One region of the Thermoanaerobacter siderophilus SR4 genome, then DNA from elsewhere that is predicted to be linked to it. Evidence: riboswitches for the same ligand, from Rfam matches in the RefSeq annotation. Region 1 holds a riboswitch; the other holds the start of a gene.

The links. A riboswitch is a leader RNA that binds a small molecule or an ion and turns the genes downstream of it on or off. The one in region 1 is predicted to bind lysine.
Region 2: it holds a riboswitch for lysine, as region 1 does, so the genes downstream of both, lysA (diaminopimelate decarboxylase) here and kal (3-aminobutyryl-CoA ammonia lyase) in region 1, are expected to answer to the same signal.

The regions. Positions count from the first base shown of each region.
Region 1 covers NZ_CM001486.1:1,814,308-1,824,918, forward strand. The annotation lists partial or broken gene ltrA (group II intron reverse transcriptase/maturase) at 1-1,316, shown strand, start outside; lysine riboswitch at 1,498-1,676, shown strand; gene kal (3-aminobutyryl-CoA ammonia lyase) at 1,792-2,178, shown strand; gene kce (3-keto-5-aminohexanoate cleavage enzyme) at 2,196-3,032, shown strand; gene kdd (L-erythro-3,5-diaminohexanoate dehydrogenase) at 3,061-3,744, shown strand; gene THESIDRAFT1_RS15195 (hypothetical protein) at 3,795-4,100, shown strand; gene kamA (lysine 2,3-aminomutase) at 4,135-5,388, shown strand; gene kamB (lysine 5,6-aminomutase reactivase subunit KamB) at 5,381-6,403, shown strand; gene kamC (lysine 5,6-aminomutase reactivase ATPase KamC) at 6,393-7,901, shown strand; gene THESIDRAFT1_RS08935 (IS607 family transposase) at 7,927-8,520, shown strand; partial or broken gene THESIDRAFT1_RS08940 (IS200/IS605 family accessory protein TnpB-related protein) at 8,501-9,938, shown strand; gene kamD (lysine 5,6-aminomutase subunit alpha) at 10,087-10,611, shown strand, end outside.
Region 2 covers NZ_CM001486.1:587,884-598,494, forward strand. The annotation lists gene THESIDRAFT1_RS02800 (S41 family peptidase) at 1-378, opposite strand, end outside; gene THESIDRAFT1_RS02805 (murein hydrolase activator EnvC family protein) at 467-1,606, opposite strand; gene ftsX (permease-like cell division protein FtsX) at 1,629-2,522, opposite strand; gene ftsE (cell division ATP-binding protein FtsE) at 2,506-3,192, opposite strand; gene THESIDRAFT1_RS02820 (PucR family transcriptional regulator) at 3,199-4,251, opposite strand; gene THESIDRAFT1_RS02825 (ABC transporter ATP-binding protein) at 4,374-5,498, opposite strand; gene THESIDRAFT1_RS02830 (hypothetical protein) at 5,733-6,188, opposite strand; lysine riboswitch at 6,321-6,510, shown strand; gene lysA (diaminopimelate decarboxylase) at 6,633-7,970, shown strand; gene THESIDRAFT1_RS02840 (50S ribosomal protein L25/general stress protein Ctc) at 8,000-8,608, opposite strand; tRNA gene THESIDRAFT1_RS02845 (tRNA-Arg) at 8,726-8,801, shown strand; gene THESIDRAFT1_RS02850 (HAD family hydrolase) at 8,811-9,491, opposite strand; gene THESIDRAFT1_RS02855 (hypothetical protein) at 9,574-10,080, opposite strand; partial or broken gene THESIDRAFT1_RS14720 (cell division FtsA domain-containing protein) at 10,199-10,611, opposite strand, start outside.

The sequences.
Region 1 (10,611 bases):
ACGGAAGTGCATAGTATATCATCGGCGTCGGAAGATGGAAGAAACGAGGTACAAAGATATACCGGCAAGATGCTTGAAATGATAGTAGAACGAAGGAACATGGAAGCAGCATACAAGCGCGTTGTTGCAAATAAAGGAAGCCATGGAGTCGATGGGATGGAAGTAGATGAACTTCTACCGTATCTCAAAGAAAACTGGCCAACCATAAAACAACAACTGCTGGAGGGGAAATACAAACCACAACCAGTGCGAAGAGTAGAAATTCCCAAACCAGATGGAGGAGTAAGACTACTAGGAATACCTACAGCACTAGATAGACTAATACAACAAGCAATAGCCCAAATACTAAATAGAGTCTACAACCATACATTTTCTGATAGCAGTTATGGATTCAGACCAGGACGCAGTGCAAAAGACGCAATAAAAGCCGCAGAAGCATACATAAATGAAGGATACACATGGGTTGTAGATATGGACTTAGAAAAGTTCTTTGACAGAGTAAACCACGACATAATAATGTCCAAACTAGAAAAGCGGATAGGAGATAAAAGGGTACTAAAGTTAATACGAAGATACCTAGAATCAGGAGTAATGATAAACGGAATCAAAGTATCAACAGAAGAAGGGACACCCCAAGGAGGGCCATTAAGTCCCCTATTAGCAAACATAATGTTGGACGAACTAGACAAAGAACTTGAGAAACGAGGGCATAAATTCTGCCGATATGCAGATGACTGCAACATATATGTAAAAAGCAGGTCTGCAGGAAACAGAGTAATGAAGAGCATAAGAAATTCATAGAAAGCAAATTAAACTAAAAGTCAACGAAGCAAAAGTGCTGTAGATAGACCATGGAGAAGAAATTCTTGGATTTCATTCTATACAAAGAAACGAAGTAAGAATAAGAATCCATGAAAATCCATCAAAGGTTTAAGGAAAAGTAAGAGAAATAACCAATCGGAACAAGGGAATAAGCATGGAAAACAGAATAAAAGACTAAATCAAATAACAACAGGATGGGTCAACTATTTTGGATTAGCAGACGCGAAAAGCATAATGAAAACCCTTGACGAATGGATAAGGCGAAGACTAAGGGCATGTATATGGAAACAATGGAAGAAGATAAAAACGAAGCATGATAACTTAGTAAAACTAGGAGTAGAAGAACAAAAAGCCTGGGAATACGCCAATACAAGGAAGGCTACTGGAGAATATCCAATAGCCCAATCCTAAATAAGACTCTTACAAATAAATACTTTGAAAGCATAGGTTATAAGAGTTTATCCCAAAGATATCTAATTGTACACAATTCCTAATGAACCGCCGTATACCGAACGGTACGTACGGTGGTGTGAGAGGACGCTGAATAAAATAATTATTCAGCTCCTACTCGATAAAAATTTTTGATATTGTATTGTCAAAAATTTTTTGGGTGTGATATAATATATTATAGATGATAAGCTTTACATTAATTTTGAAAACTTAATAGCTTTTAATAGCATAAATAGAGGAGCGGGCAAGCAGGTACCTACAAGGTGTTAAGGAGAAGAACCTCCAATACTTGTGGCGAAGGTTTGTCTGCCGAAAGGGTATACTTGTTCTTGAGTATATCCTTGGGGGTGAGAACAAAACTCATCACTGTCATGGGTGAGGGCCCATGGAGCGCTATTTATGCAGTGAAAAGATTTTCATTGCATAAATAGCGCTTTTCTTTGTCAAAAAGGCTATTTAGGCACTGAAAATCTTTCAGTGCTTTTATTTTTACAAAGAAAAAGTAAAGGGGGGATTGGTTTGAAGGCAATAATAAGAGTGCGGATGAGTATGCACGATGCCCACTATGGTGGAAATCTTGTTGATGGGGCAAGAATTTTAAACCTTTTTGGGGATGTTGCAACAGAACTTTTGATACGGCATGATGGAGATGAAGGACTTTTTAGAGCCTATGACAATGTTGAATTTCTCGCACCAGTGTATGCAGGAGATTTTATAGAAGCTACAGGTGAAATAGTAGAAGTGGGCAATACTTCGAGGAAAATGGTGTTTGAAGCCAAAAAGGTGATAGCAGCAAGGCCTGACATTAGCGATTCGGCGGCAGAAGTTTTAAATAAACCAATCGTTGTATGTAGAGCCAGTGGTACATGCGTAGTTCCAAAGGATAAGCAAAGGTATAAGAAATAAAGATGGGGGGATAGGCAGTGGAAAAATTGATAATAACTGCTGCCATATGTGGAGCAGAAGTCACAAAAAAACACAATCCAAATGTACCATATACAGTAGAAGAAATTGCAAGAGAAGCGGAATCAGCGTACAACGCAGGGGCAAGCATTATTCATTTGCACGTCCGTTATGATGATGGAACACCTACACAAGACAAAGAGAGATTTAGAGAGTGTATCGAAGCCATAAAGGCGAGATGTCCAGATGTGATAATTCAGCCCTCAACTGGTGGAGCTGTTGGTATGACCAGTGAAGAAAGGCTTCAACCTATTTATTTACAGCCAGAAATGGCATCTTTAGATTGTGGTACTTTAAATTTTGGTGGAGATGAAATATTTGCAAATACTGAAAATATGATAATTGAGTTTGCACTTAAAATGAATGAGTTGTCAATAAAGCCTGAACTTGAGGTATTTGACAAAGGTATGATTGATACAGCAATAAGGCTTCACAAAAAAGGATACATAAAAGCGCCTATGCATTTCAATTTTGTGATGGGAGTAAACGGTGGAATATCGGGCGAAATGAGAGACTTCCTGTTTTTAAAAGAAAGTATTCCAGAAGGCAGCACTTTTACTGCAACTGGGATAGGAAGATATGAATTTCCAGTTGCCACAATGGCTATACTGACTGGTGGGCATGTAAGAGTTGGTTTTGAAGATAACGTATACATTTCTAAAGGAGTCCTTGCTAAATCCAATGGAGAATTAGTAGAAAAAGTTGTAAGGATTGCAAGAGAATTAGGAAAGGAAATTGCAACCCCTGATGAGGCAAGAAAGATATTGGGATTAGGGGTAAAATACATGGAGGTTTAATTTTAAAGGAAGGTAGGAGGAGTTATATATGATGGGATGTAAATATGGAACACATCGCGTAATTGAACCAAAAGGGGTTTTGCCACAAGCGGCATACAAGATTTCCAACGATATGGATACAATTTATGATAATGAAATTTTAATAGATGTGATGGCGTTGAATATAGATTCTGCAAGTTTTACACAGCTTAAAGAAGAAGCTGGCGGAGATGTGGAAAAAATCAAGGCAAAAATTTTTCAAATTGTAAATGAAAGGGGAAAAATGCAAAACCCCGTTACAGGCTCTGGGGGAATGCTTATAGGCCGTGTTGAAAAAATAGGAGATGCACTACTCGGCAAGAGGGACTTAAAAATAGGGGATAAGATAGCGACATTAGTTTCTCTTACACTTACTCCTCTTAGAATAGATGAGATTTTATCCGTCAAACTCGATATAGACAGAGTTGAAATAAAGGGCAAAGCTATACTTTTTGAAAGCGGAATTTATGCTAAACTTCCTGATGACATGGAAGAAACATTAGCTTTGGCTGCTTTAGATGTAGCAGGAGCGCCTGCTCAAACCGCAAAGCTTGTAAAACCAGGTCAGAGTGTTTTAGTGCTTGGAGCTAATGGGAAGTCAGGAATGCTTTGCTGTTATGAGGCTAAAAAAAGAGTAGGACCGACTGGCAAAGTTATAGGAGTTGTGAGAAGAGAAGAAGCAAAGAAAAATTAGAGGAATTAGACATTTGCCATAAGATTATAATCGCTGATGCGCAAAAACCAGTGGAGGTTCTAAATAAAACTCTAGAAGCAAACGGAGGAAAAGAAGTAGATATTGCTATAAACTGTGTAAATATCCCAAACACAGAGATGTCCACTATTTTGCCTGTAAGAGATGAAGGAATTGCCTATTTCTTCTCAATGGCGACAAATTTCACAAAAGCAGCTTTAGGTGCAGAAGGCGTAGGAAAAGATATCACGATGATAATAGGAAATGGCTATACAAAAGATCATGCAGAAATCACTCTGCAAGAATTGAGAGAGAATGAAAAGCTGAGGAAAGTTTTTGAAGAAATGTATGCTAAGTGAGGCAGAGGTAAATTAAATGGGGGGATTTTTAAAAATGAGAGTTAATAGGAGATATGAGCTTTTCGGCCATGTGTCGGACGAAGAGTGGAACGATTGGAAGTGGCAAATTAGAAACCGAATAGAGACAGTGGAAGAACTTAAAAAATATTTGCCTTTGACACAAGAGGAAGAACAAGCGATTTCTAAGACTTTGCAGACTTTGAGAATGGCTATAACGCCATATTACCTTTCTTTAATAGATCCAAACGATCCAAATGACCCTATAAGAAAGAGAGCGGTTCCTACTATAAATGAACTTTACAGGGCTTCCGAAGATTTGGTAGATCCACTTAGTGAAGATGTAGATTCACCAGTGCCGGGGCTTACTCACAGATATCCTGATAGGGTGCTGCTTCTTATAACAGACCAATGCTCTATGTATTGCAGACATTGCACGAGGAGAAGATTTGCAGGACAAACTGATGCGCCACTTCCAATGGATAAAATAGAGAGGGCCATCGAGTACATTGCTAAAACTCCGCAAATACGAGATGTACTTATTTCGGGGGGAGATCCACTTACTCTTTCAGATGATAGGTTAGAGAGGATTATAAAAAGGCTAAGAGAGATACCTCATGTAGAGATAATAAGAATAGGTTCCTCAACTCCTGTTGTGCTTCCACAAAGAATAACGCCCGAACTTGTTAATATGCTCAAAAAATATCATCCAATATGGTTAAATACTCATTTTAATCATCCTCACGAAATAACAGAGGATTCTAGGAGGGCCTGCGAAATGCTGGCAGATGCGGGAATTCCTCTTGGAAACCAGACGGTTCTTCTAAGGGGAGTAAATGATTGCGTACATGTCATGAAAAAACTTGTTCATGAATTGGTGAAAATAAGGGTAAGGCCCTATTATATTTACCAATGTGATTTGTCATTAGGGCTTTCCCACTTTAGGACTCCTGTTTCAAAGGGAATTGAAATTATTGAGGCTTTGAGAGGTCATACATCAGGATTTTGCGTTCCTACCTTTGTGGTAGATGCACCAGGCGGAGGAGGGAAAATTCCAGTAGGCCCCAATTATGTAATATCTCAAAGCCATGACAAAGTAGTTCTTAGAAATTATGAAGGAGTTATCACCACATATATAGAGCCACAAAATTATATGCCAGGTCCTTGTGTATGCGATGAGGAAAGACCAGAAGAAATAACTGGTGTTGCGGGTCTTCTCCAGCAAGACAAAATTGCTACAATAGAGCCTCAAGAATTAGAAAGGAAAAAGAGAAGGAGATTAGATGAGTAAAATACTTGAATTGCTGAAGGACTATCGTACTATTTCTATAATAGGTATGGCGAAAAATGTAGGGAAAACCACTGTGCTAAATTATATTTTGAGTAAGGCCAGGGGTAAATATACCCTTGGTCTTACCTCAATAGGAAGAGATGGAGAAGAGTATGACCAAGTAGCTTTTTTCCCCAAACCTCGAATTTACATAGCTAAAGGTAGCTATATAGCGACAGCGAAAGAGGCTTTGCTAAACAGCGATATTACTAAAGAAATAGTTGCAACTACAGGATTTGATACTCCAATGGGAGAAATAGTAATTGCTAAAGCATTAAGCGATGGTTATGTAGATTTAGCAGGACCATCTATAAATAGTGAAATGGCAAAAGTATGTAACCTTCTTTTGAAATTGGGTTGTGATAAAGCTATTATAGATGGAGCCTTAAGTAGAAAAACTCAGGCTTCTCCTTCTGTATCTGAAGCTACAATACTGGCTACAGGAGCAGCTTTGTCCTATGATATGGAGGAGACGATTAGAAAAACAGCTTTTACTGTGAAACTTTTGTCTATAGAGGCAGAAAAAGATAAAGAAATTTTAAAATTGGCGCAAAATATTTTAGATAACTCTCGTTTGGGTTTTATATACAAAGACAAGCGTTATAAAACGATAGAACTACCTACAGCTATAGATTCTTCTAAAGAGATTGTTGTAAATTTAGAAGGGGCCACTCATGTAATTATAAAGGGAGTGGTCTCTGATAAATTAATTGAAGATGTGATGAGAGGTACAGATAAGTATAAAGGAGTAGTGTTTCTTGCAGAAGACTCTACAAAGCTTTTTTTACAAGAAGAAACATTTTTAAAGTTTCAAAAGGGTGGTGGCATTTTAAAAGTACTAAAACCAGTAAATTTAGTTTGCGTTACTATAAATCCTGTCTCCTCTTTAAATTATCAGTATGACAAAAAGGAGTTTTTAGAGAGATTAAAAAAAGAAATCTCTATCCCTGTATTTGATGTAATGGGTGGTGATTAATATTAAATTTTTGACAGAAAAAGAAAGAGAGCAAATAGGCTTTAACTATATAATGGCTAAATTGCAGGTTATAACTCCTTATGGGAAAGAAGAGATGAAAAATGTAAAACCTTTTAAAAGAGAGGAAAAAGAAAAAGTTATAAAAGAGTATGACTATATTGAATTAATGAGAGGGAGTTTAGAAAAGGACAAAGAGTTGTTTTATAAAATTTTAAAAATACTTTTTAAGATAAAAGATATAAGAAATAGTGTAAAAAAGTGTAAAACTGGCGAAATTTTAGATGAAGTGGAGCTATACGAAATAAAAATATTTTGCCTTTTGAGTGAAGAACTGCGCACTTTTATAGAAAGATTAAAGATTGACATAGAAGATATAAAGCTAAAATCAGTAAAATCTATTTTAGATTTACTTGACCCTCAAAAAAAGAGGATTGCTACTTTTCACATTTATGATGAATATTCACAAAGGCTTAAAGAAATAAGAGAGAAAAAAAGGGAAATTGAAAGACAAATATTTTTAGAGACAGAAAAGGAAAAAATCGAAAAGTTAAAGGAAAAAAGATTAGAGATAGTGGTTTTAGAGCAACAGGAAGAGTTAGAAGTTAAAAAGAGGATTTCTAAAGAGTTGTTTAGCTACATCAGTATATTAGAAGCTAATATAAAAGCTATAGGTCGTTTTGATTTTTTGATGGCAAAAACTAAATTGTCAATGGAATATGGAGGAATAAAACCCAAGATAAATGAAGACTTAGAGATTAACTTTACGAATGTAATAAATCCTCAGGTTTCAGACATTTTAAAGGCTCAAGGCAAAAAATTTACTCCAATAAGTTTAAAGATAAAAAATGGAACTACTGTTATAACAGGTGCCAACATGGGAGGAAAAACTGTAGCATTAAAAACTATCACTCTTAATCTTTTATTAGGCATAATGGGGTTTTTTGTATTTGCTGAGGAAGCTTCCTTTCCTATTGTAGATTTTATACATTTTGTTTCTGAGGATTTACAGTCTGTATCAAGAGGATTAAGTAGTTTTGGAGCGGAAGTTATTAAATTAAAAGAAATAATAGAGGATGTAAAAAAAGGGAGTGGGTTTATTGCATTGGATGAGATAGCGAGGGGAACAAATCCAGAAGAGGGATTGTACATTGTAAAAGCTATTTCAAAGTATTTGAATAGTTTTCCTTCTATAACCGTATTAGCCACCCATTATGACGGTGTGGTAGAGGAAAATATGATTCATTATCAAGTAGTGGGGCTGAAAAATGTTGACTTTGAAATGCTAAAACAAAAAATTAGCATGAATAGAAGCAATTCGATAGAAATTCTTCAAGAATATATGGATTACAATTTGGAAAGGGCAGATTCTTTCTATGAAGTTCCAAAAGATGCTTTGAACATTTGTAGAATATTGGGCTTAGAAGAAGAAGTTATAAAACTTGCAGAAAAGTACTATGAGAAGGATGTCAAAACGGTTAAAATTGGTAGTAAAAAATGATATAATTTTAATTAGGTGATGATGGATGTTATTAACTATAAAAAAGGTTAAAGAGCTGTATGATATAAGCAGAATTACATTAATAAACTGGGAAAAGGAAGGATTAATAACCCCAGTTAGGACACCAAAAGGAAGAAGAAGGTACAAAAAAGAAGATATAGAGAAATTATTAGGTATGCTGGGAGAAAAACCAAAACCTAAAGTAGTTTTGTATGCAAGAGTGTCCACAAAAAAACAAGAAGAATATCTTAAGAATCAAATTAGAAGGCTTGAAGAATACGCTAATTCCCAAGGATGGCAGTATGAAGTCATATCCGAAATAGCAAGTGGAGTAAATGAAAATAGAAGAGGCTTATTAAAGCTTTTGAACAAGATAAAAAGAGGAGAAGTTGAAAAAGTTGTAATAGAATATCCTGATAGACTAGCGAGATTTGGCTTTGAATATCTCAAATTTTTCATGGAAAGCTTTGGGGTGGAGCTTATAGTTTTAGACGGGAAAGAAAACGAAGAAGATATAAATAAAGAGCTAGCAGAGGACTTAATAGCAATAGTAACATCTTTTGCAGCAAGAATTTACGGACAACGGGGTGGCAAAAAGCATGATAGTAATACAGGCTAAACTCATTTTTCTAAACCAACAGGACAAACAAATAGTATTAGACTTAATGAGAAGATGGTCGTCCTGCATGAGATTTGCATACAAAAGGCTTCTAGAAGGTTATGATAGAAAAACATTAAAAAGGGACCTTCCGAGAACTTTCAATTTAAACTCAAGGTATGTAGAAGATGCAATAATGAAAGCAAAAAGCACACTGGAATCTGCTAGAGAATTAGGCGAAAATCCAAAGAAAGTCATTTTTGGAGGAAGAGACTTGTTTGGAAAACTTCAAAAGCGCCATATAAATGGGAAAGAATATCAAAAGCTAAAAACAAAGTGGCAAGAAAGAAGAAAAGGAAATCTCTATTCAAGAGGAGATAAAAGCAAAAAAGGAAATCTCAACACAAGAATAGAAATAAAAGAAAATGGCACTTTCTTAAGGATAAATGTAGGGGAAAGAAAATACTTATACGCCAGAATAGAAGCAGGCTACAAAAAGAATAAGAGCAGAGGAGAACTTCTACAGGAAATTGCCCAATCAAACATACCCTACTCTGTAGAATTAAAACTTAAAAACGGCAGTATATACGCCTATTTTGCTATTGAAGAAGAATATCCAAAAATAAAAATAACAAAAGGAAAAGGAGTCATAGGAATAGATTTAAATGCATATCCAGACAACATATCATGGGCAGAGACAGATGAAAAAGGTAATCTAATAAGCTATGGCAGTATACCAATGCCAGAGCTTGCAAGTGGCAGTAAGGACAAAAAAGAATATTTCAGATGGCAATATGCTCATGAGATAGTAAAAATAGCAAAAGAGAAAGGAAAAGCAATAATAATTGAAGAATTAGAAATAAAAGAAAAAGGTAAAAGAGGAGATTTTTCAGGGAGAAAATCAAGAAGGATAAGACATAACTTTAGCTACAAATCACTTCTTTCAAAAATAAAAACACTAGCAAAAAGAGAAGGGATAGAAGTAATAGAGGTAGACCCTTCTTACACATCAATAATAGGAATGTTAAAATATGCACCGCAATACATGATAACGAAAGATATAGCAGCAGCCTATGTAATAGCAAGAAGAGGGTTGGGACTGCAAGAAAAGATACCAGATAATTATATAAAGTTTCTCAACGCATTGACTGTAGATGAATTAGAAGAATTAAAAGAACATGTAAAGAAAACAGTTAGAAATAAGCATATAAATAAAAAGCATTTAAGGGAAATAGATAAGGCAATAAAATTTTTACAAAGCCTTGAGAGTAAGCCAGGAAGGGTGCTAGAATCTCTGGATGGAACAAGTTTTAGTACCTATGATTTCTGGCGAGTTCTCAAGGTAGCGGTGGTAACGCCACTCTCCCCTGAGAGGGTATTAAGAGATGTCTCTGCCCTGAAGGGTGTATTACATTCGGGGCAAGTGGGGAGACCCGTAAGGACGTGAGTTCCTGCTTCTTGGGGCAGGGGCTATGGCTTTCCCAAATACCGCCTGCTGGGGCTGGGAAAGCCTGAAAGGCGGACTACAAATACCCCAGCTATCTAAACTGTACATTTTTGTACAGTTTGGGTAACCAGGGGTGATATATGAAAAGCAAGCTCAATTTAAATTGGGATATAGTCAATAAGGCGAGAGAGTGCGCAAGAAATATTGCAGAAGATACACAAAAATTTATTGATGCCCATACTACTGTTGCAATTGAAAGAACAGTATGTAGGCTTTTAGGAATAGATGGAGTAGATGAGATGGGAGTTCCTCTTCCTAATGTTGTGGTTGACAACATAAAAAATGGAGGGGGACTTTCACTTGGGGTAGCTTTCTTTATAGGTAATGCTATGCTTTATACAGGACTTACTCCTCAACAGATAGCTGAAAAAGTGGGTAGAAATGAGCTTGACCTTACTAAAATGCCGATGGCAGATTTGTTTGATATAAAATTAGCTGTTCAAGAGGTTGCGGTAAAAACTGTTGAAAAGATAAAAGAAAATAGAAGGAAAAGAGAAGAACTTTTGAAAAAATACGGTAAGAAAGAAGGTCCACTTCTCTATTTGATTGTGGCAACGGGTAATATCTATGAAGATATTGTGCAGGCACAGGCTGCTGCAAGGCAG
Region 2 (10,611 bases), 1.2 Mb from region 1:
CACTACAATATGATCTTCTTTATCAACTGCTACAACTATACCTATTCCCCCATAAGTGCCTGTAGTCTGAGTCATAAAATCAGAAAACTCTTTTTTATTCATGTATACAGTATAAGGGTCTCCTAAAGAGTTGGCCATCCCTTTCATAGCGCCTTCTAAAAGGACTGAGGAGTTAACTTTATCAACATACCTATTTTCAAGAATTTTCTCAATATCAAAAAGCTTATTATATTCTTCTATCAACTGGTACTCCTCACGAGAAACAAGGACTTTACCATTAGGAAGAGCCACTGATACTGCATTTGCTAACATAAAAGTTATAACATTTGTAACTATTAAAAGCACTGCTAATAAAATATAAAATCTTTTTTTTGCCATAATTTCCCCACCTTTTTTAGTCTCTTAAAATTATATATGTATGTTCTTTTTTATTATACAACATTCATGAAATAAAAAAACAGACTGGTTATTTTAACCAGTCCATCGGATCTACAGGAACACCGTTTTTGCGCACTTCAAAGTGCAAATGAGGCCCTGTACTTAAACCTGTGCTTCCTGCCTTCGCTATAACTTGACCTCTTTTAACCATATCTCCTTCTTTAACTAATAAAGCAGAATTATGACCATACAAAGTGGATATTCCGTCTCCATGGTCTATAATTACTGCATATCCATATCCACCGTAATAACCTGCAAAAATGACTTGTCCATCTGCCGCAGCTACTATTGAAGCGCCCGTCTCGGCAGCAATATCAATACCCGTATGCATTCTACTCTGTTTAAGTATAGGATGATATCTCATTCCAAAAGGTGAGGTTATAACACTACTAGAAGGAACAGGCCATAAGAGTTTTCCACCACCATATTTAATTTTTGACTTCGCTTGTAATTGTTGAATAACTGTTTCTAGTTGTTTTGATTGTTGCAGTAACTCGTCTTCCTGTTGTTCATATAGTTTTTGCTGTCTCTCTAAATCTCTCATTAAACCTTCCCGCGAGGCCATAGCTACTTGTAATTCCCTTTGTCGAGAAACTATTTGATTTTTATAATTTTGCGCTTCTTTTTGCATTTGTGCTAATTCTTCCTCTTTTTGTTCAATAAGTTCTCTTTGTTGCTTATAGGATTCAAATAAATTCGAATCAAAATCTACTATGCGTTTTACAATATCCAATCGTGTTATAAAATCTCCAAAATTTTTGGCACCAAGAAGCACATCTAAATATCCCCATTCTCCACTTATGTATATAGCCCTTATGCGCTCCTTCATTGTTTGGAACTGGGTATTTTCCTTTTGTTTGGCCGCTTCTAATTCTTTGCGCGTTTTGTTAAGTTTTGCAGTAATATCAGACAATTGTTTTTGTGCATTTGCTAATTCTTGCTGTGTAGCATTAAGTTTTTTATCTAAATCTGCTATTTGAGCGGCAATATCATTTTTTTGATTAATTACTTCTTCCTTTTTCTTCTTAGTCTCAGTAATGGATTTTTGAATTTGATTTAATTTGTTTTTAGCATCTTGAAGCTGGTCCGCTTTTGGATAGGACGTAAAGAGCACTGTAAAGAGAAATATAACAACAAAGAGTAGCCATTTCCACCTGTATCTTCGCAATGCTATTTCCCCCTTGTAAATTTTACACATTCAAGAACCTTTTAATTGAAAGTCCACTTCCTAAGGCTCCAATTATTGCACCAATTAAAGAAAAATACACCAAAATGTCCCCTACTATTTTTTCTAATGGCAATAGTTGAAACACTATTAATTTATTATTAATAATATCAAGCACATATCCATAAATTAAAACTAATAGTGCAACTGATAACAAGGCACCTACCAGTCCTAATACTACACCTTCAATCAAAAAGGGCCATCGTATAAACCAATCAGTCGCTCCAATATACTTCATTATGTTTATTTCTCTTCTCCTTGCAAAAACCCCCAATTTTATTGTGTTGGAAATTATGACAATTGAAATTATAAAGAGAATAAGTATAATGGAAAGCCCCACTATCCTTATTATCTTTATAATTCCAAGAAGCTTATCTACAACATCTTGCCCATAACTTACCTTGTCAACTCCATTTATTTGCTTTATCTCGTTTGAAATATCTTTCATTAAACCAGCATCTTTCACTTTTACTATATAAGATTGGGGAAGGGGATTGTCCTTTTCTAAACCTTCTGCTAAATAGCTTTTATCTCCTAATTGTTGTTTAAATTTTTGTAAAGCCTCTTCTTTAGATTCAAAAACTACTGAAGTAACACCAGGTATTGTTTTTATCTCATTACCTATTTGGCTAACTTCTTGCTCAGAAATATTATCTTTTAAAAACGCTTTAAGTTCTAATTGAGATTCCACCTGATTAGTCAAACTATTAACATTTAAAATAATAACAAGAAACAAACCTAAAATAAGCATTGCTGCCATTACAGAAGTTATAGAAGCTATTGTCATAAGCCTATTTCTTGCTAAATTGCTAAAACCTTCTTTTAAAAAATATTTTAAATTTCTAAAGAGCATATCCATAAACACCCCTTGCTTCATCTCGTACTATGTTTCCTTTTTCCAGCGCTATTACCCTTTTTTTCATAGCATCTACTATGTCTTTTGCATGGGTGGCCATAACAACTGTAGTACCTCTTTTATTTATTTCAGAAATAAGTTTTACAATTTCCCAGGAAGTATCAGGATCCAGATTCCCCGTAGGTTCGTCTGCTATAAGAATAGAAGGTTCATTTACAATAGCTCTTGCTAAAGAAACCCTTTGCTGTTCTCCACCAGACAGCTGCCTAGGATACTTGTCCGCTTTATCACTTAATCCTACTAATGACAATACCATCGGGACTTTTCTTCTTATCTCCTTTGGATGTGCTCCAACTATTTCCATAGCAAAGGCAACATTCTCAAACACTGTTTTATTAGGAAGCAATCTAAAATCTTGAAAAACTACCCCCATACTCCTTCTCAAATAAGGTATCTCCCGCTTTTTAAGTTTTGTTATATCTTTTTTATTAATCACAATACTGCCAGAAGTAGGTTCTTCCTCTTTTAGCAATAATTTAATTAAAGTTGATTTACCTGCACCACTAGGCCCAACAATAAATACAAATTCTCCACTTTCAATTTCAAAACTAATATTTGAAAGAGCAATTATATCTTTATTGTATCTTTTAGATACATTTATAAACTTTATCAAATTTTCTCACCTCGGAATATCGTATAATTTTGTCAAAGTCATGATCATCTTTAACAGGACAGCTTCATCAAAATTCTTAGCATCCAGGCCTGTCATTTTAAAAATTTTATCAAGTCTATAAACTAATGTATTCCTATGGATGTATAACTCTCTGGCAGTCTCACTCAAATTTAGACTATTTCTAAAAAAAGCATTTAAGGTTTGTATCAATTCCTCATCTTTGAAAATACCAAAATCAATATTTCTTTTCTTAATAAAATTATTTACTTTTTCTATGTCAATTCCCCATAAAATTTCTGCAAAGCTGTAATCTTCGTAAATATATATTCCTTTTTCATCTTCCAATTTTTTACCAATAAGTAAGGCTGTCTCTGCTTCCCTATAGGCGATATGTATATCCTCAATTGGCACAAAGGAAGAAGAACTGGCTATTTTTACTTTCATATAGCCTTCAGATTCTATCATATCTTTCATAGTTTTATAAAGTTCTATTAAAGAGTTATTTCCTTTGTAAGAAAATATCGCTGCAAATCTTTTATCATCAAATTTTACAGTATATAAATTACCTTTATCAAAAATGTTGGTAATTATTTTTATCGCATCGTCAATTTCATTATTCGATTCGACAATTGCTACTGTGTATTTCACATTCTTATTTATTTTATATTTTTCAGCATAATACGACACTAAATTTACGCTTAATTTACCTGTTAAAGCCTCTATCAAAAACTCTTCTCTATTATATTTCTGCAGCAATTGTTCAAAAATTAGAGAAATTAGATAAAGCACTTTTTTTGATTGTTCATCTTTTCCTTCTAAAGCGATAGTAAAAAAGAGAACATCATTGTAAAATATGTTATAGCATATAAATTCCCCTACTTCATATATCTCTTTTTCATCAATATATTCTACATTTATCTTTAAAAATCCTGCTTTTTTTTCAAAAAAATCTTTGTCGCCGTAAATTAAATTTCCGGACTTATCTATTATATATATTGGCATTTGAATATTTTTTTGAATATCGTAGGCTACCTTTTTTATAAGGTCATAGCCGATCATTTTCATACCACCTTACTTTATAGTATACAATAATTATACACTATTTCCTAGAAGAAATAATAGGCAAATGTAAATTTATGTGGTATTTTGACACAAAAAATAAAAGGCGGAATAACCGCCTTTTAGCTTATTACTCTATTCAAAATTGTCATTTCTGTTTCTTTGTCAAACATGTGCAATTTATTTATATCAAATCCTATTTTAATTACGTCTCCTGCTTTTGCTCTTGTTCTTGGATCTACTCTTGCTGTCAATGAAACACCATTCACATCCAAATATAGAAATGTCTCTGGACCCATTAGCTCTGTAACTTCTACTTTTGCTTCGACTACAGCCTCTGGATATGCTTCCAAGAACACTTCTTCGTCATGCAAATCTTCTGGCCTTATTCCTAGCACAATTTCTTTTCCAACGTAGCTTGGATCTTTTAATCTCTTTAAAATCCCTTCTGGCACCAAAACGCTGAATCCCTTAAAAGTAGCATATACTTTGCCATTCTTATTCTCTAATCTTGCATCAATAAAGTTCATTTGAGGACTTCCAATAAATCCAGCAACAAATAAATTATTTGGATAATCATAAATAGTCTGAGGTTTATCTACTTGCTGAATAACTCCATCCTTCATAACTACTATTCTTGTACCCATTGTCATAGCTTCTGTTTGGTCGTGGGTAACATATATGAAAGTCGTCTGCAATCTATCGTGTAGTTTAGCCAGCTCGGTTCTCATTTGTACTCTCAATTTTGCATCTAAGTTGGACAAAGGTTCATCCATCAAGAATACTTTTGGATTGCGGACAATAGCACGCCCCAATGCAACCCTCTGTCTTTGTCCACCTGACAAAGCTTTTGGTTTCCTGTTTAAATATTCTTCCAATCCTAAAATTCGAGCTGCTTCTTTTACTTTTCTATCAATTTCCGCTCTTGGAACCTTTCTAAGTTTAAGACCAAAAGCCATATTGTCATACACTGTCATATGAGGATAAAGAGCATAGTTTTGGAATACCATTGCGATATCCCTATCTTTTGGTGGCACGTCATTCACAAGTTTGCCATCAATATAAAGTTCGCCTTGAGATATTTCCTCAAGCCCTGCTATCATTCTCAATGTTGTAGTTTTACCACAGCCAGAAGGTCCAACCAATACTATAAACTCTTTGTCCTGAATTTCTAGATTAAAATCTTTAACTGCGGTAACACCGCCTGGATAGACTTTGTAAACATGTTTGAGTACAACATCAGCCATTTTTAGATTCCCCCTATTAGAAAACGTTTGATGTTTTTATTATAATACTATTTCTTCTTCTTTACTATCGTCAATAAATATGATATTTAGCACAAATTTTTGTACAATATATCTACAATAGTAGGTATTTTTTTCTTTAACCCTCTTTTTTTTGAATTTTATTTAAAAAATTAAACCACAAGAACACTAATACTCCATCAATAGCAATCAAACTCCAAAAAACATATAGTTTCACTATTTCCCCCTCCTCATCCAGGGGGACAATTTAAAAATAGTGATGAGATTCCCTAAGGCCAAAAGTGCTACCACGTCTATAATTAGACTATATAAATAGTGCCAGTGAAGATACTTTAGTGCCCCTATATGCACTAATGAATATTCCATTATAAAAAATAATGCGGCTGAAATAATCACATCTATAAGGCGCAAAATATTATTTTTAGGATATGTTTGTGCATACAATACCCCTATGCAAAAAGGCGCACCTAAAGTAAAAAATAAACTTGAATCAAAGATCCTAATAACAACATTAGAAAAATCGTAAAGATTAAGACCAATTGCAATTTCATCTACAACAAGTTGAAAGCTTAAAGCTAATAGGCCTCCCCATACAGTATATTTTATATACCTCCAATCAACTAATAAAAATAAAATAATCCATGAAACTACGAAAGTTATTATCCATGGCACTTATACCACCTCTTATTTAGTTTACCCATTTTTTAATCTCTAATAAAAAATTTTTTGAAAATCTATTGACAGCTGTTTTCATAAATGATATTATAATAAAAAAATTGAATAACAATACCTCATCTTCTTGGAAGGTGAGGTAGAGGCGCGGGTCATCAAGAGTAGTATACCAGAGGTATTTAAGGGCCGATGAAGGTATATGAAAGGGATGCTCGCCGAAGCGCGTAAATTCCTTAAAGTTTACGCAGCTGGGCCTATGCCGAATAGGTATAGGACTGTCACTGGAGGTTTCCCGAGCCTTCAGTGAAGAGCTATCTCGCTATAGGGGGAAGGAGGTATTACCATGTCTATGTGCAAAATAGGCAGCTGAGGTAATACTTAGCTGTATTTTATTTTGTTTTTAGTTTCATAATTTAAATTATTAAAGTAAATGAGGTTGATAGAATGTTGCATGGGACAATGAAAATAAATTCAAAGGGTCATTTGGAAATAGGTGGTTGCGATACTGTAACTCTTGCAAAAAAGTTTGGTACACCGCTTTATGTAATAGATGAAGAGCTCTTAAGACAAAATTGTAGAGCATTTTACAATGGCTTTAAAAAAGATTATCCAGGAAATGAAGTGATTTATGCCAGCAAAGCTTTCATGACAATGGCAATATGCAAAATAATTGAAGAAGAAAACTTGGGTCTTGATGTCGTTTCTGGTGGAGAATTATATACTGCGTTAAAAGCAGGATTCCCTGCTGAAAAAATATACTTTCACGGCAACAATAAATCGAAAGAAGAACTTATAATGGCATTAGAAAATAACATTGGGAGAATCATTGTAGATAATTGGTTTGAACTAAATATGTTAAATGACTTGGCAAAAAAGATGAATAAAGTTCCTAATATTTATATAAGAGTATCTCCTGGTGTAGAAGCTCATACTCACCAATATGTAAAAACAGGACAAATAGATTCAAAATTTGGCTTCCCTCTTTTTAATGGAGACGCAATGAGAGCCATAGAATATGCTTTAACTTTGGAAAATGTAAATATAGTAGGTCTACATTCTCATATCGGTTCTCAGATTTTTGATGCAGAATCTTATAAAGCTGAAATAGAAATTATGATGAATTTCTTAAAATTAGTAAAAGAATTTTTAGGTTGGGAAGTAGGGGAACTAGATTTAGGTGGAGGTTTTGGAATAGCATATGTAGAAGAGGACGATCCCCAGCCAATCGAACAAATAGCACAAGAAATAATGCAAGCAGTAAAGGAATATTCCGTTGCTTTAAATATAAAAATGCCAAACATAATTGTAGAGCCAGGTCGTTCTATAATAGGAAATGCTGGAACTACTCTTTACACAGTAGGAGCAATTAAAGACATACCAGGTGTTAGAAAATACGTAGCAGTAGATGGAGGAATGTCTGATAATATACGTACCGCTTTATATGGAGCAAAATATGATGCTATTGTAGCTAATAAAGCTAAGAATATAAAATCAGAAAAAGTATCAATAGCAGGAAAGCTTTGCGAATCAGGTGATATGCTAATTTGGGATATTACCCTACCTAAAATTGAAGAAGGAGATATTTTAGCAGTGCTGTGTACAGGTGCTTACAATTATTCGATGGCCAGCAATTATAACAGGTTACCTCGTCCTGCTGCAGTACTCGTATCTAATGGTCAGGCTGACATAATCGTTGCGCGAGAAACTTATGAAGACTTAATCCGAAATGATATAATCCCAGAAAGGCTAACCAATGAAAAGAGAAAAATCGCTAATTATTAAAAAAAGAGAGGGATAACCTCTCTTTTTTATTATTCACTTTCTTTTGCTGTTTCAGTAGCCTCTTCTTCTGCCTCTTCTTCTTCACTTTCTCTCGGTGCCAATACAGAAACTACAATCTCATCAGGGTCATCTACAACTTTTACTCCCTCAGGAACTTGTATATCTTTTACAAAAAGTGTATCTCCAATCTCTAAATTGCTTAAATCCACAACAATTTCTTGAGGAATTTTGTCGGGTAAGCTTTCCACTGTCAACTCCCAAAGTTGATGCTGTACAATTCCACCTCTACTTTCAATAAGGCCTATTCCCTCAAATTTCAACGGAACAGTAGCTTCAATTTCTTCATACATTGACACTCTTTGGAAATCCACATGAATTATTTTCCCTTTCAAAGTATCTTCTTGAATTTCTTTAATAACCGCATTATGAGTAGAACCATCCACAATCACATTGAGGAGGACATTCCTTCCATGTTTTTGTAGCAACCTTTGAAGCGCGTTATATTCCACTGCCAAAGGAATGCTCTCCGCCATACCCTTGCCATATAAAATAGCAGGAATATAGCCTTGATTTTTCAAACAGCGAGCTGCATTTTTACCAGTATCTCTTTTTATAGCTTCGATACTGATTGCTTGCATCTGTCACTCCTCCTTTTGCTTATTGTTTCCAAATATTATTTTACCACTACGTTTAATAAATATCAAATCCATTTGACAGGTTAATTTTTTCATAGTAAACTTTTATGTGTAAAGTGTGCGCCTGTAGCTCAGCGGATAGAGCGTTCGGCTCCGGACCGAGAGGTCGCAGGTTCGATTCCTGTCAGGCGCACCATTTATTTTATTAGTTTTTACAACATCTTCCATCATTGTTTAATTCATCTATAATTTCTAATAATTCTTCTCCTAAAGAACTTATAATAAAATCAGCTTCTGATAAGTCCTGATTTCCGGAATTAGGATTTTTAAAACCTATCACTTTCATCCCTGCTTTTTTAGCACCATAAACTCCATTATATGAATCCTCAATTACAACACACTCATGGGGTTTTACTTTTAATTTGTCTGCTGTATATAAAAATATATCTGGTGCTGGTTTGCTATTTTTTACATAGTCTCCAGATACAAGCACCTCAAAGCATTTATCAATTCCCAACTTTTTCACAACTAATTCTATCACATCTATAGGAGAGGAAGAAGCAACAGCTAATTTATACTCTTTCTCAAAAAGCTTTTTTACCGTCTCTGTTATACCTTCTATAGGAATTATTTCGCCTGTTTTCAAGACATGCTCTAAATACCTTTTTCTATCTACTTCTACAAGCTCTTCTACGCTTTGAGAAAGATTAAATCTTTCTTTAATTTTCCTCCACATGTAATAAGAAGAAGTCCCTACAAATGTCAAATGTTCGTCTTCACTTATCTCTACTCCTAAACTTTTGAATAATTCCTCTTCTAATTTAATGTGTATTGGCTCACTGTCAATAATTACACCGTCCATGTCAAAGATAATTGCTTTAATCACTTATATCAACCCCTTGCAAAGTTGTTAGTTATTTATCTCCAAAAGTTCTAACTCTTATTTCATTCTTAAACTACCTCTTCACTTATTTGAAAAGTTTTCTTGGTATATATCTTCCTATAGTCTCTATCATCTTTTCATTTGGCTCAAAAAACAAAACAGTTTTTATCCCTTTATCTTCAAAAACTGCAAAATATACATCAGGAGAAGACATAGAACTTACCGCTTCAATTCGATTTTTAATAGCTTTTATGTCTTCTGTGAACTTGTCAGTATTAACCCTTGCCATGATTTCAAAATCTCTACAATCAACGCTTACAACATGTTTCCTTCTTTTTTGGTCAATTATTTTATCCACATCCAAATCACTGTTTGTAAGTGAATACTCAAACTCAATGTTTCTCGACCTTATTAAGTAATACGCTAAATAGCCAAACAAAAGCAAAAAGAAAATCAAGAAATTTCTAACTATTGGTATTAAAGGTATCACGCCAAACACAATAATTAATGTAGCCACCACAACACCAATACTAAATAGAGTATCCTTCGAAGTTTTTTGTTTTTTGACTAATTTTTCGATAAATACATCCATTCTCTTTTCACCTCTCCCTTAATTATATCAGCAATGTCAAAATTCCACAACTTTATATATTTAAAAGCGAATAAAATTAAAGTCTCCACCCTTTTAAAAGCGGAGACTTCACCTACTTTTATATTTCAATTTCAATATTATCTCCTGGCTTCAATATATCTGTATAGGAGGCACGCCTTCCATTAAGTTTCATTTCTGGCACTTTGTTATTATCCAGTTTCAAATCTATAAAATTAAATACGTCTACAAACAGATACTCTTCTTTCCCCTTTAACACTACTTCTTTCCCATTTACTGTTACAACAAAACTTGTTAAATCTTCTTTTATAACTATCTCATCCCCATTTTTTATAACATAATTTTGGTCCACTTTTGAATCATTTACAAAAATTATTTTCCCTTTTTGCTGCTTTAGTAGTTCACCAGCAGTTATTGTAGCATCTTGCCCTTTTTGACCTTTTATAATTGTTATTTCGTCTCCATCCTTTATAGGAGTTTTTAAATTTGCTAATGAATCATTTACATATATTT